One region of the Kitasatospora sp. NPDC048296 genome, then DNA from elsewhere that is predicted to be linked to it. Evidence: riboswitches for the same ligand, from Rfam matches in the RefSeq annotation. Region 1 holds a riboswitch; the other holds the start of a gene.

Region 1 (5,231 bases):
GCGCCTATCTGCGCTTCCACCCGCGGGCTCGGGTGACCACCCTGGTCCCGCTGCTCCTCTTCCTTCCGCTGCGCTTCCCGGCCTGGCTGGTGCTCGGCCTCTGGTTCGCCCTGCAGTGGTGGTCGCTGCACTCGGCCGGGCCCGGGGTGGCCTACCTGGTCCACGTGATCGGCTTCTCGGCCGGCTTCCTCTACGCCTGCACCGTCGTCGGCCACCCCCCGAGACGCCCCCGCTGAGGCCCGATACGCTGGCGGCACCCCACAAAGGAGCCCGAACAGTGATCACCGCCATCGTCCTGATCAAGACCAGTGTCGACCGCATCCCGGAGATCGCCGAGGCCATCGCTGCCATCGAGGGCGTCAGCGAGGTGTACTCGGTGACCGGCGGCTACGACCTGGTGGCGATGGTCCGGGTGCGCCGCCACGACGACCTGGCCGAGGTCATCCCGGGCCGGCTCAACAAGGTCCCGGGTGTGGCCCACACCGAGACCCAGATCGCCTTCCGCACCTACTCCCAGCACGACCTGGAAGCGGCCTTCGCCCTCGGCCTGGACGAGTAGGGCTCAGCCCTCGCGACGCCCCCTGTCGATCTGCACAGTCGCCACACAACGGCCGCCCTCGTTGCGGTAGTTCCAGGCCGCGCCGTCCGTGACCAGCTCGCGGACGGCGGTCAGGAAGCGCTCGACGTGCTCGTCCGGGGTCCCGGCGCCGAAGCTCACCCGGATCGCGTTCAGGCTTCGCTCGCCCGGCAGCGAGGGCTCGGGCGCCCCGCACTCGGACGGGGGGACGTCCTCGTCGCCGAGCAGGGTGCGCACCAGCGGGTGCGCGCAGAACAGCCCGTCGCGCACCCCGATGCCGTACTCGGCGGACAGCGCGGCCGAGAAGTGCGAGCTGTTCCAGCCCCGCACGACGAAGGACAGCACGCCCACCCGGGCCGAGCCCGCCCCGAACAGGTTCAGCACCTTGACCTGCGGGATCTCCGCCAGCCCCGCCGTCAGCCGCTCGACCAGCTGCCGCTCCCGGGCCTCCAGCGCGTCGAAGCCGGCCTCGGTCAGCGCCCGGCAGGCCGAGGCGATCGCGTAGGCGCCGATGACGTTCGGCGAACCGGCCTCGTGCCGGGCCGGGCCGGTGTGCCACTGGACGGCCACCGAGCCGTCCACCTCCCGCGCCACCGTCCGGGTCGCCCCGCCGCCGGCCAGGTACGGCCGGGCCGCGTCCAGCCAGTCGGAGCGCCCGGCCAGCACCCCGGCGCCGAACGGCGCGTACAGCTTGTGGCCGGAGAAGGCGATCCAGTCGACGTCCAGCTCGCGCACCGAGACCCGGTGGTGCGGGGCCAGCTGGGCGGCGTCCAGCACCACCCGGGCGCCGCGCCGGTGCGCGGTCCCGGTCAGCTCGGCGACCGGCCACAGCTCGCCGGTCACATTGGAGGCACCGGTGACGCACAGCAGCTTCGGGCCCTCGGGCGCCGCGTCCAGTGCGGCGTCCAGTGCGGCCACCGCCTCGGCCCGCGAGCGCGGCGCCCGCAGGTAGCTGACCTCCAGCCCGGCGTGCGCCCAGGGCAGCAGCGAGGCGTGGTGCTCGGTCTCGAAGGCGAACACCCGGGTGCCGGCCGGCACGGCGGCGGCCAGCAGGTTGAGCGAGTCGGTGGTGGCGCGGGTGAAGACCACCTGGTCGCCCTCGCGCAGGTCGAGGAACTCGGCCACGGTCCGGCGGCTCTGCTCGAACAGGTCGGTGGAGAGCTGGGAGAGGTACCCGGCGCCGCGGTGCACGCTGCCGTAGTACGGCGCGTAGGCGGCGACGTCGTCCCACACCCGCTGGAGCGCCGGCGCGCTGGCGGCGTAGTCGAGCGCCGCGTAGCCGACCTTCTCGCCGCTGGCCAGCGGGACCTGGACGTCGTGGCCCAGGACGGCGAGCGGCGCGCAGATTTCGGTGGAGAGAGACATGAGGATGCACTCCTTCAGGGATGAGGGACCCCGGGAGTGCTAGTCGTCGGGCGTCCGCGCTTGTCGCACGGACGGCTTGCCGAGCGACCCGGTCCTCACCCAGGGCACCCCGCCACGGACGGAGGGTTGCCGGACAGCAAGCTGGGGCTTGACGCTGTCACTCATGACCTGGCCAAGACTCTAGGTTGGGCCCGCTGAGTGGTCAAACAGGCATCCACCATCCGGACGGTGCCTTCGCCCGCTCGCCTCCGGGGCACTCCAATCCGGCGCCGACGCTCGTCACTCCGGCGCTCGTACCCCTCCTTCGCCCGCTCGCCTCCGGGGCGCTCCAATCCGGCGCCGACGCTCGTCACTCCGGCGCTCGTACCTCGCTTGTCGCTCCTCAACTTTCGGCACCGGCGCGCCCCTTCGGCTCGGGGCGTGTGCTCGGGGCGTGTGCTCGGGGCGTGCGAAGGGCCCGCACCGGCGAACCGGTACGGGCCCTCGACTTCCGCCTCGGCTACCGGCTGGTGGCGTCCGCCCAGCGCCGCAGCAGGTCCCGCGCGGCGCCCGAGTCGATCGCCTCCGCCGCCCGCGCCATGCCCGCGGCGAGCTGCTCCGTCAGCGGCGCGTCGCCCAGGTCGAGCGCCACCAGCGCCGCCGCGGTGTTCAGCAGCACGGCGTCCCGCACCGGCCCGTGCTCTCCGGCCAGCAGCCTGCGCGCGACCTCGGCGTTGTAGGCGGCGTCCGCCCCGCGCAGCGCCTCGATGCCGACCAGCTCGATGCCGACGTCCCGCGGGTCGAAGGAGGTCTCGGTGACCACCCCGTCGCGCACCAGCCACACCTGCGAGGTGGTGGTGATGGTCAGTTCGTCCAGCCCGTCGTCGCCGCGGAACACCAGCGCGGTCGCCCCGCGCCCGGCGAGCACCCCGGCGATCAGCCCGGCGAGCCGGGTGTCGAAGCAGCCGATCGCGTGCGAGGTGACCTTGGCCGGGTTGGTCAGCGGGCCGAGGATGTTGAAGGCGGTCGGCACCCCGAGGTCGCGCCGCGCGGTGGCGGCGTGCCGCATCGAGGGGTGGAACTTCGCCGCGAAGCAGAAGGTGAGCCCGACCTCCTCGGCCACCTCGGCCACCCGGCGGGCCGACAGGTCCAGCGCCACCCCGAGCTTCTCCAGCACGTCCGAGGAGCCGCTGGCGGAGGAGGCCGACCGGTTGCCGTGCTTGACCACCTTGGCCCCGGCGGCCGCCGCGACGATCGCCGACATGGTGGAGATGTTGACGGTCTTCGCCCGGTCCCCGCCGGTGCCGACGATGTCCACCGCCGGGCCGGGGATGTTCAGCGGCTCGGCGTGCTCGTACATCGCGTCGACCAGACCGGCGATCTCGTCGACCGACTCGCCCTTGGCCCGCAGCGCCACCATGAACCCGGCCACCTGGACGGGGGACGCCTCGCCGCTCATGATCCGGTCCATCGCCCACGCGGTGGACGAGCGGTCGAGGTCCTCCCCCTTCAACAGTGCCGCCAGGAGGTCCGGCCAGGTGCGGACCACCTGCGCGGGGTCGCTACCGCCGTTCGCAGGGTTCACGTTCACCATGGCTGACTCCAGCTGTCGTGGGTTCCCCTGTACCGGGGAGGTCCGTACGGATGGAGCCAGCCTATCGAGCGGTGGGGTTCCTACGGCGGTGTCTTCTCTAGTACTGAGACAACCCCGCTCAACGCGTGACCGGGGCCCGCTTCGCCAGTCGCGCCCGCAGCAGGGTGGCGACCGCCCCGGCCAGCGCGACCGGGTCCACCGGGCGGGAGATCGCGGCATCGGCCCTGCTCCAGGCGGCCAGCCAGGAGTCCTGCGGCCGGCCGATCAGCACCAGCACCGGCGGGCAGCCGTAGATCTCGTCCTTGAGCTGGCGCCCGAGGCCGAGCCCGCCGGCCGGCACCGCCTCGCCGTCCAGGATGCAGAGGTCGATGCCGCCCTTCTCCAGCGCCTTGAGCACCGCGGGGGTGGTCGCGCACTCCAGGTAGGACAGCTCCGGAAGATCCTCGGCGGGTCGACGGCCGAGCGCCGTCAGCACCTGCTCGCGGGTGTTGCGGTCGTCGCTGTAGACGAGGACGGTGAGCGTCTCGTCGGTCGTGTACGCCATGGACCCTGCTCCCTCAAGTGTGATCCGGACCACGTTCACCTGATCCGGATGCTACTCCCGTTTCCCCCCGTCCCGGGTCCCCCTCGCGCACGTTCCCGCTCAAGCCGCCGCGCCCACGGCTCACCCACCCGGAGGACGACCCGTCACCCGGACCCGCCGAGACCACCCGGACGGCCGATGCGGCACCCTGTCCCCTACAACCCGACGCTGCGCCGACCGTGCAACGACGCGCCGGGCAAGGGGGTCGCGGGCCTCGCCTAGGAACCGTCAGAAAAGGGACACGCCGCTGCTCGGCCCCCGCCCGGACACCCCGTCGACGGCCAAGCGGGCATACCGCACGCACCGGACACTCCGAGGGACACCCCCCGACGTGAAGACGGAATAAGGGACCGACATAATGTCCGTCGTGGCGACAGCAACAGCAGTAGAAACCGGGCACGCGCACGGATCGGTCAACCGACCGAACATGGTCAGCGTCGGAACGATCGTCTGGCTCAGTTCCGAGTTGATGTTCTTCGCGGCCCTCTTCGCGATGTACTTCACGCTCCGCTCCGTCAAGGGAGCCGAGTTCTGGACCGAGAAGGCGCACGCCCTCAACGTGCCGTTCTCCTCGGTCAACACGACCATCCTGGTGCTCTCCTCGCTGACCTGTCAGCTCGGTGTGTTCGCCGCCGAGCGCGGGGACGTGAAGAAGCTCCGCATGTGGTTCATCATCACGTTCATGATGGGCGCGATCTTCATCGGCGGCCAGGTCTTCGAGTACACCGAGCTGGTCAAGAAGGACGGCCTCTCGCTGTCCTCCGACCCGTACGGCACGGTGTTCTACCTGACCACCGGCTTCCACGGGCTGCACGTGACGGGTGGTCTGATCGCCTTCCTGCTGGTCCTGGGACGGACGTACGCAGCCAAGCGCTTCACGCACGAGCAGGCCACCGCCGCGATCGTCGTGTCGTACTACTGGCACTTCGTCGACGTCGTGTGGATCGGCCTGTTCGCGACCATCTACCTGATCAAGTAACCAGCTGATCAGGTCGCTGGCCACCGGCTGCGGCCCCCGCCCTCATCGGCGACGGGCCGCTTCTGCCGGTGCCGACGCTCCCACCGACCGACCGCGCGCGCAGCCTTGGAACAGGCAGCCTCGTGCCGGCCAGACCGGCAGCCGGGTGCACCCA
Region 2 (5,231 bases), on a different contig from region 1:
GCGTCGGCGAGCTGTCGCACCGACGCCGTGTAGTCGCGGTATTCGGCCAGGTCGGTGCGGGAGGGGTAGGCGAAGGCGATGTGCACCACCCGGTCGTGCCACTCGGGGTGGGTGCGGAGCAGGTGCCGGTAGGCCTGGAGGCCGCGGACGATGTTCTTGCTCAGCTCGGTGCGGTCGACCCGGACGATGGTGCGGCGGTCGCCGACGGAGGTGCGGAGGGCGGCGAGGCGTTCGTCCACGTCGGGGCGGTGGGCGCGTTCGCGGAGGAAGTCGGCGTCGGCGCCCAGGGCGTGGACGCCGAGGTGGGTGGTGCGGCCGAGGTGGGTGACGGTCATCGCGTCGTGGTCGACGGTGGCGCCGAGTTGGTCCTCGCAGCAGGCGGCGAAGGCGCGGGCCCAGCGTTCGGTGAGGAAGCCGGCCCGGTCGGCGCCGAGGATGCCGGTGAGGACGGCGCGGGCGACGTCGTCGGGGAGCATCCGGTAGTACTCGGGCGGGGCCCAGGGGGTGTGGGAGAAGTGGCCGATCCGCAGGTCGGGGCGGGCCGCGCGGAGCAGGGCCGGGGCCAGGGAGAGGTGGTAGTCCTGGACGAGGACCGCGGCGTTCGGTGCGGCTTCGGCGGCAAGCGCCTCGGCGAAGGCCGTGTTGTAGGCCTGGTAGGCGGCCCATTCGGTGCGGAAGCCCGCGTCGAAGGAGGGTGCGGTGGGGGTCGCGTAGAGCAGGTGGTGGACGAACCAGAGGGTGGAGTTGGCGACGCCGTTGTAGGCGTGGGCGAAGGTCTCCGGGTCGATGTCCAGCATCCGTACGGCCTGGCCGCCGACGTCGTGGCCGGCCAGGTCGAGGCGGCCGTCGGGGGCTTCTGCCGCGGCTCGGCGGTCGGCGTCGCCGAGGGCGGCGCACACCCAGACGGCGTTCGGGTCGTCGATCGCGGAGAGGCCGGAGACGAGGCCTCCGCCGCCGCGGCGCAGGGTCAGCGTGCCGTCGTCGGCGGCGCTGAACGACACCGGTCCCCGATTGGAGGCCACCAAAACGGGGGCGGTGCCGGTCGCGCTCGAACGTTCGGTCGTGAGATCGCCCATGGTTGGGATGTTGCCGGGGGCCTGGGTCGGCAAACGTTTCAATGGCGGGCCGCGTATTCGGGCACGGTGTGCATCGGGGGGCGTTCCAGGGCGGTCACCGGGTGGCTGTGGGCGGTGAAGGCGCGGGTTTCCGGGTCGCGGCTGAACTGGGTGAGGTGGGGGTGGACCAGGTCGGCGGAGGCCTTGAGGCGGTGGGTGCGGTCGAGGCGTTCCAGGGCGGTGCGGTAGATGGTGGCGGCCATCCGGCCGAGGGCCTGGCCGTCCTGGTGGCGGTGGTGTCGGACGCCGACGTCCACCTGGGCCAGGGCGTCCAGGCCGACCAGCTCCAACGCGTCGACCAGGAGGCCGAGTTCGACGCCGTAGCCGGTGGGGAAGGGCAGTCGTTCGAGCAGTGAGCGGCGGGCCGCGTACTCGCCGCCGAGGGGCTGGACGAAACCGGCGAGTTCCGGCCAGTGGAGGTTGAGCAGGGGGCGGGCGACGAGTTCGGTGACCCGGCCGCCGCCGGCGGGGACGATCGCGCCGGACTCCGTTTCGAGGGGGCGGTCGTACATGGCCTTGACCAGCTGGATGTCGGGTTCGGTGAGCAGGGGGCCGAGGATGCCGGAGACGAAGGCGGGGTCGAACTCGCGCAGGTCGGCGTCGACGAAGCAGACGATGTCGCCGTGGGTGACCAGCAGCGAGCGCCAGAGCACCTCGCCCTTGCCGGGGACGGCGGGCAGCCGGGGCAGGATGGCGTCCCGTTGTTCCACCCGGGCGCCGGCCTCGGCGGCGACGGTGGCGGTGGCGTCGGTGGAGCCGGAGTCGAGTACGACCAGTTCGTCGACCAGAGGAAGCCGGTCCATCAGTTCGCGCCGGACGGTGCGGACGATGTCGCCGACGGTGGCCTCCTCGTCGAGCGCGGGGAGGACGACGCTGACGGTCTGCCGGGTGCGCCGCTTGGCCTCCAGCAGGGTGTGAACCGGCCGGTCGGCCGCGCTCCACGAGCGGCGGTGCAGCCAGGACGCCGCCTGCGGGAGGAGTGCGGGGGTCGGTTCGGCGGGCACGGTGAATCTCCTCGGCGAGGTCGGGTGGAACGGGCCATCTCGCGTGACGGACGGTCCCTTTCAGGGTGGACGCCTTCGGATACAGTCTTCGTACAGCGGTCGGACCTTCGCACGCCGGGGTCGCCGCTGAACCACAACTTCACAAGCTCATCCAGAGGGACTGAGGGAACGGCCCGTTGACGTCCCGGCAACCTTCTCGCTCGGCTGTTCACAGGCCCCGGCGGGACAGGTGCCAATTCCGGCCTGTGGCGCGACCGCGCCACGGGGAAGATGAGGAGAGAGGCCTCCGCCATCATGGCTATCGACACTGCCGCACCCTCCCCCAGCCTTCGGCCGGGGGGACCCCCACCGGTTGACCTCGGCCCCGCCGCCGCCCTGTCCTGTCGGGAGTGCGGCACCCGCTTCCCGCTCGGCCCCAGCTTCGCCTGCCTGGAGTGCTTCGGGCCGCTGGAGATCGCGTACGAGTTCGGGAGCGAGCGCGCCGAGGAGCTGCGCAAGCGGATCGAGGCCGGTCCGGCGTCCATCTGGCGTTACGCGCCGCTGCTGCCGGTGCCGGCCGACGTGGCGTCCAAGCCGAACCTGAACCCGGGGTGGACCCCGCTGGTGAAGGCGGACAACCTGGGCCGGGAGCTCGGGTTCACCGCTCCGCTGCACGTGAAGGACGACTCCGGGAACCCGACGCACTCCTTCAAGGACCGGGTGGTGGCCTGCGCCATCGAGGCGGCGCGGGCGTTCGGGTACACCACGCTGTCCTGCTCCTCGACCGGCAACCTGGCAGGCGCGGTGGGCGCGGCGGCGGCCCGGGCCGGGTTCCGGTCCTGCGTCTTCATCCCGCACGACCTGGAGCAGGGCAAGGTCGTGATGGCCGGGGTGTACGGCGGCGAGCTGGTGGGCATCGAGGGCAACTACGACGACGTGAACCGCTTCTGCTCGGAGCTGATCGGGGACCCGGCCGGCGAGGGCTGGGGTTTCGTGAACGTCAACCTGCGTCCGTACTACGGCGAGGGCTCCAAGACGCTGGCGTACGAGATCTGCGAGCAGCTCGGCTGGCGGCTGCCGGAGCAGATCGTCATCCCGATCGCCTCGGGCTCGCAGCTGACGAAGATCGACAAGGGGCTGCAGGAGCTGATCAAGCTCGGCCTGGTGGAGGACCGGCCGTACCGGATCTTCGGCGCCCAGGCCGAGGGCTGCTCGCCGGTGTCGGCCGCGTTCAAGGCGGGCCGGGACGTGATCAAGCCGGTCAAGCCGGACACCATCGCCAAGTCGCTGGCGATCGGCAACCCGGCGGACGGCCCGTACGTGCTGGACATCGCCCGTCGGACCGGCGGGGCGGTCGAGGACGTCACGGACGAAGAGGTCGTGGCGGCGATCCGGCTGCTGGCCCGGACCGAGGGGATCTTCGCGGAGACCGCGGGCGGGGTGACCGTCGGCGTGCTGAAGAAGCTGGTCGAGACCGGTCAGCTGGACCCGGCCAGGGAGACCGTCGCGATCAACACCGGTGACGGCCTGAAGACGCTGGACGCCGTCTCCGACGCCGGGATGACCGCCGTCATCCGCCCGACGCTGGAGTCCTTCCGCTCCGCCGGTCTCGCGTCCGCCTGAACCACCCCCACCCCCCGCTAGGAGAGCCATGAGCGCCAAAGTCCGCATCCCGACCATCCTGCGCACCTACACCGGCGGCGCGGCCGAGGTGACCGCCGAGGGGGCCAGCCTGGCCGAGGTCATCGCCGACCTGGAGCAGAACCACGCGGGCATTTCCGCCCGGATCCTGGACGACACCGGGAAGCTGCGCCGTTTCGTCAACGTGTACGTGAACGACGACGACGTGCGGTTCGCCGAGGGCCTGGCGACCGAGATCAAGGACGGCGCGAACGTCTCGATCATCCCGGCGGTGGCCGGCGGCTGCTGAGCCGTCGCATCCCGCTTCCCGGCCGCCCGTACGTACGGAATTCGACTCTCCGTATGTGCGGGCGACCGCTGGCATTTCGGCGGGAATATTTCCGGGTCAAGTCGGAGTAGAGTGTGGCTCTGCTGGGAACGGGGCTTCCCTTCCGGCTCGCGCGGTGCTTGGCCGGAGGTCGTCCGGTCACTGAGACCGGCTCGCGTCCCGGGCCGTGAAACATGTCAGGCGGATGTCAGAATTCCTGCGAGGGTTTGGGTAATTCGTCCGCTATGTCCGGCATGAAATGCCGATTTCACCCTGGTTTGTTCGTCCTTGTCTCTTGACGGGGCTATGGAATTCCTGGCGGTTGGCCCTGTTGCAGAGGGCGTCGGTCCGGATACATTCAGCGGCGGTCGGCGTAATCGACCGCCCATCGGAAGCCGTTCGGCTTTCTGTGCGGAGGATTGCGGCGTGCACGGCTGCGCCCAGGGGGGGTTCCCCGGGCCGGCCTTCAACCAGACCCGGGCCCGCGACCTGCGGGCACGTGAAGGGCCAGCACAGCACTAGGGGAGTTCGGAATGGCTCAGGGCACCGTCAAGTGGTTCAACGCGGAGAAGGGCTACGGCTTCATCGCGGTCGACGGTGGTGCGGACGTCTTCGTCCACTACAGCGCGATCCAGATGGACGGCTACCGCACCCTCGAGGAGGGCCAGCGGGTCGAGTTCGAGATCTCTCAGGGACAGAAGGGCCCGCAGGCGGACATGGTTCGCGCGGCGGTCTGACCCCTTCCGACTCCAGGAGCTCGGCGCGGCCCACCGCTGGTGGACCTCCTGCTTCTCGACGGGCCCGCACGACACGCGTCGTGCGGGCCCGTTCGCGTTCCCGTCCGTGCCCCGGTCCGCGCTCGCGGACGGGGCTCGACGGCGGCTCGCGGGTGGCCGATTGGGCTTGCACTCGACCACCCGGAGTGCTAATCATTGGCGTTAGCACTCACAGTGTGAGAGTGACAGCGGACCGGGTCGGTGAGGCCCCCGGGAGCGGTAGGGGAATGGACCTCCGCGCACCAGGGCCGTCCGTCGCGGGCACCCCTTGGTCCGAGCAGTCGACCGTGTCCCGGAGGACCACTTCTGATGGCCAAGATCATCGCCTTTGATGAGGAAGCTCGCCGCGGCCTTGAGCGTGGCATGAACCAGCTCGCCGACGCAGTGAAGGTCACGCTCGGCCCCAAGG

The links. A riboswitch is a leader RNA that binds a small molecule or an ion and turns the genes downstream of it on or off. The one in region 1 is predicted to bind S-adenosylmethionine.
Region 2: another riboswitch for S-adenosylmethionine. It lies ahead of thrC (threonine synthase); the one in region 1 lies ahead of ACGF12_RS18090 (aminotransferase class V-fold PLP-dependent enzyme).

The regions. Positions count from the first base shown of each region.
Region 1 is NZ_JBICZB010000027.1:10,826-16,056, forward strand. It holds gene ACGF12_RS18080 (rhomboid family intramembrane serine protease) at 1-236, shown strand, start outside; gene ACGF12_RS18085 (Lrp/AsnC ligand binding domain-containing protein) at 278-559, shown strand; gene ACGF12_RS18090 (aminotransferase class V-fold PLP-dependent enzyme) at 563-1,942, opposite strand; SAM riboswitch class IV at 1,994-2,111, opposite strand; gene trpD (anthranilate phosphoribosyltransferase) at 2,442-3,515, opposite strand; gene ACGF12_RS18100 (hypothetical protein) at 3,634-4,059, opposite strand; gene ACGF12_RS18105 (heme-copper oxidase subunit III) at 4,457-5,077, shown strand.
Region 2 is NZ_JBICZB010000033.1:56,522-61,752, forward strand. It holds gene ACGF12_RS20710 (trehalose-6-phosphate synthase) at 1-1,076, opposite strand, end outside; gene ACGF12_RS20715 (glucosyl-3-phosphoglycerate synthase) at 1,115-2,119, opposite strand; SAM riboswitch class I at 2,264-2,396, shown strand; gene thrC (threonine synthase) at 2,414-3,721, shown strand; gene ACGF12_RS20725 (MoaD/ThiS family protein) at 3,750-4,028, shown strand; gene ACGF12_RS20730 (cold-shock protein) at 4,580-4,783, shown strand; gene groL (chaperonin GroEL) at 5,132-5,231, shown strand, end outside.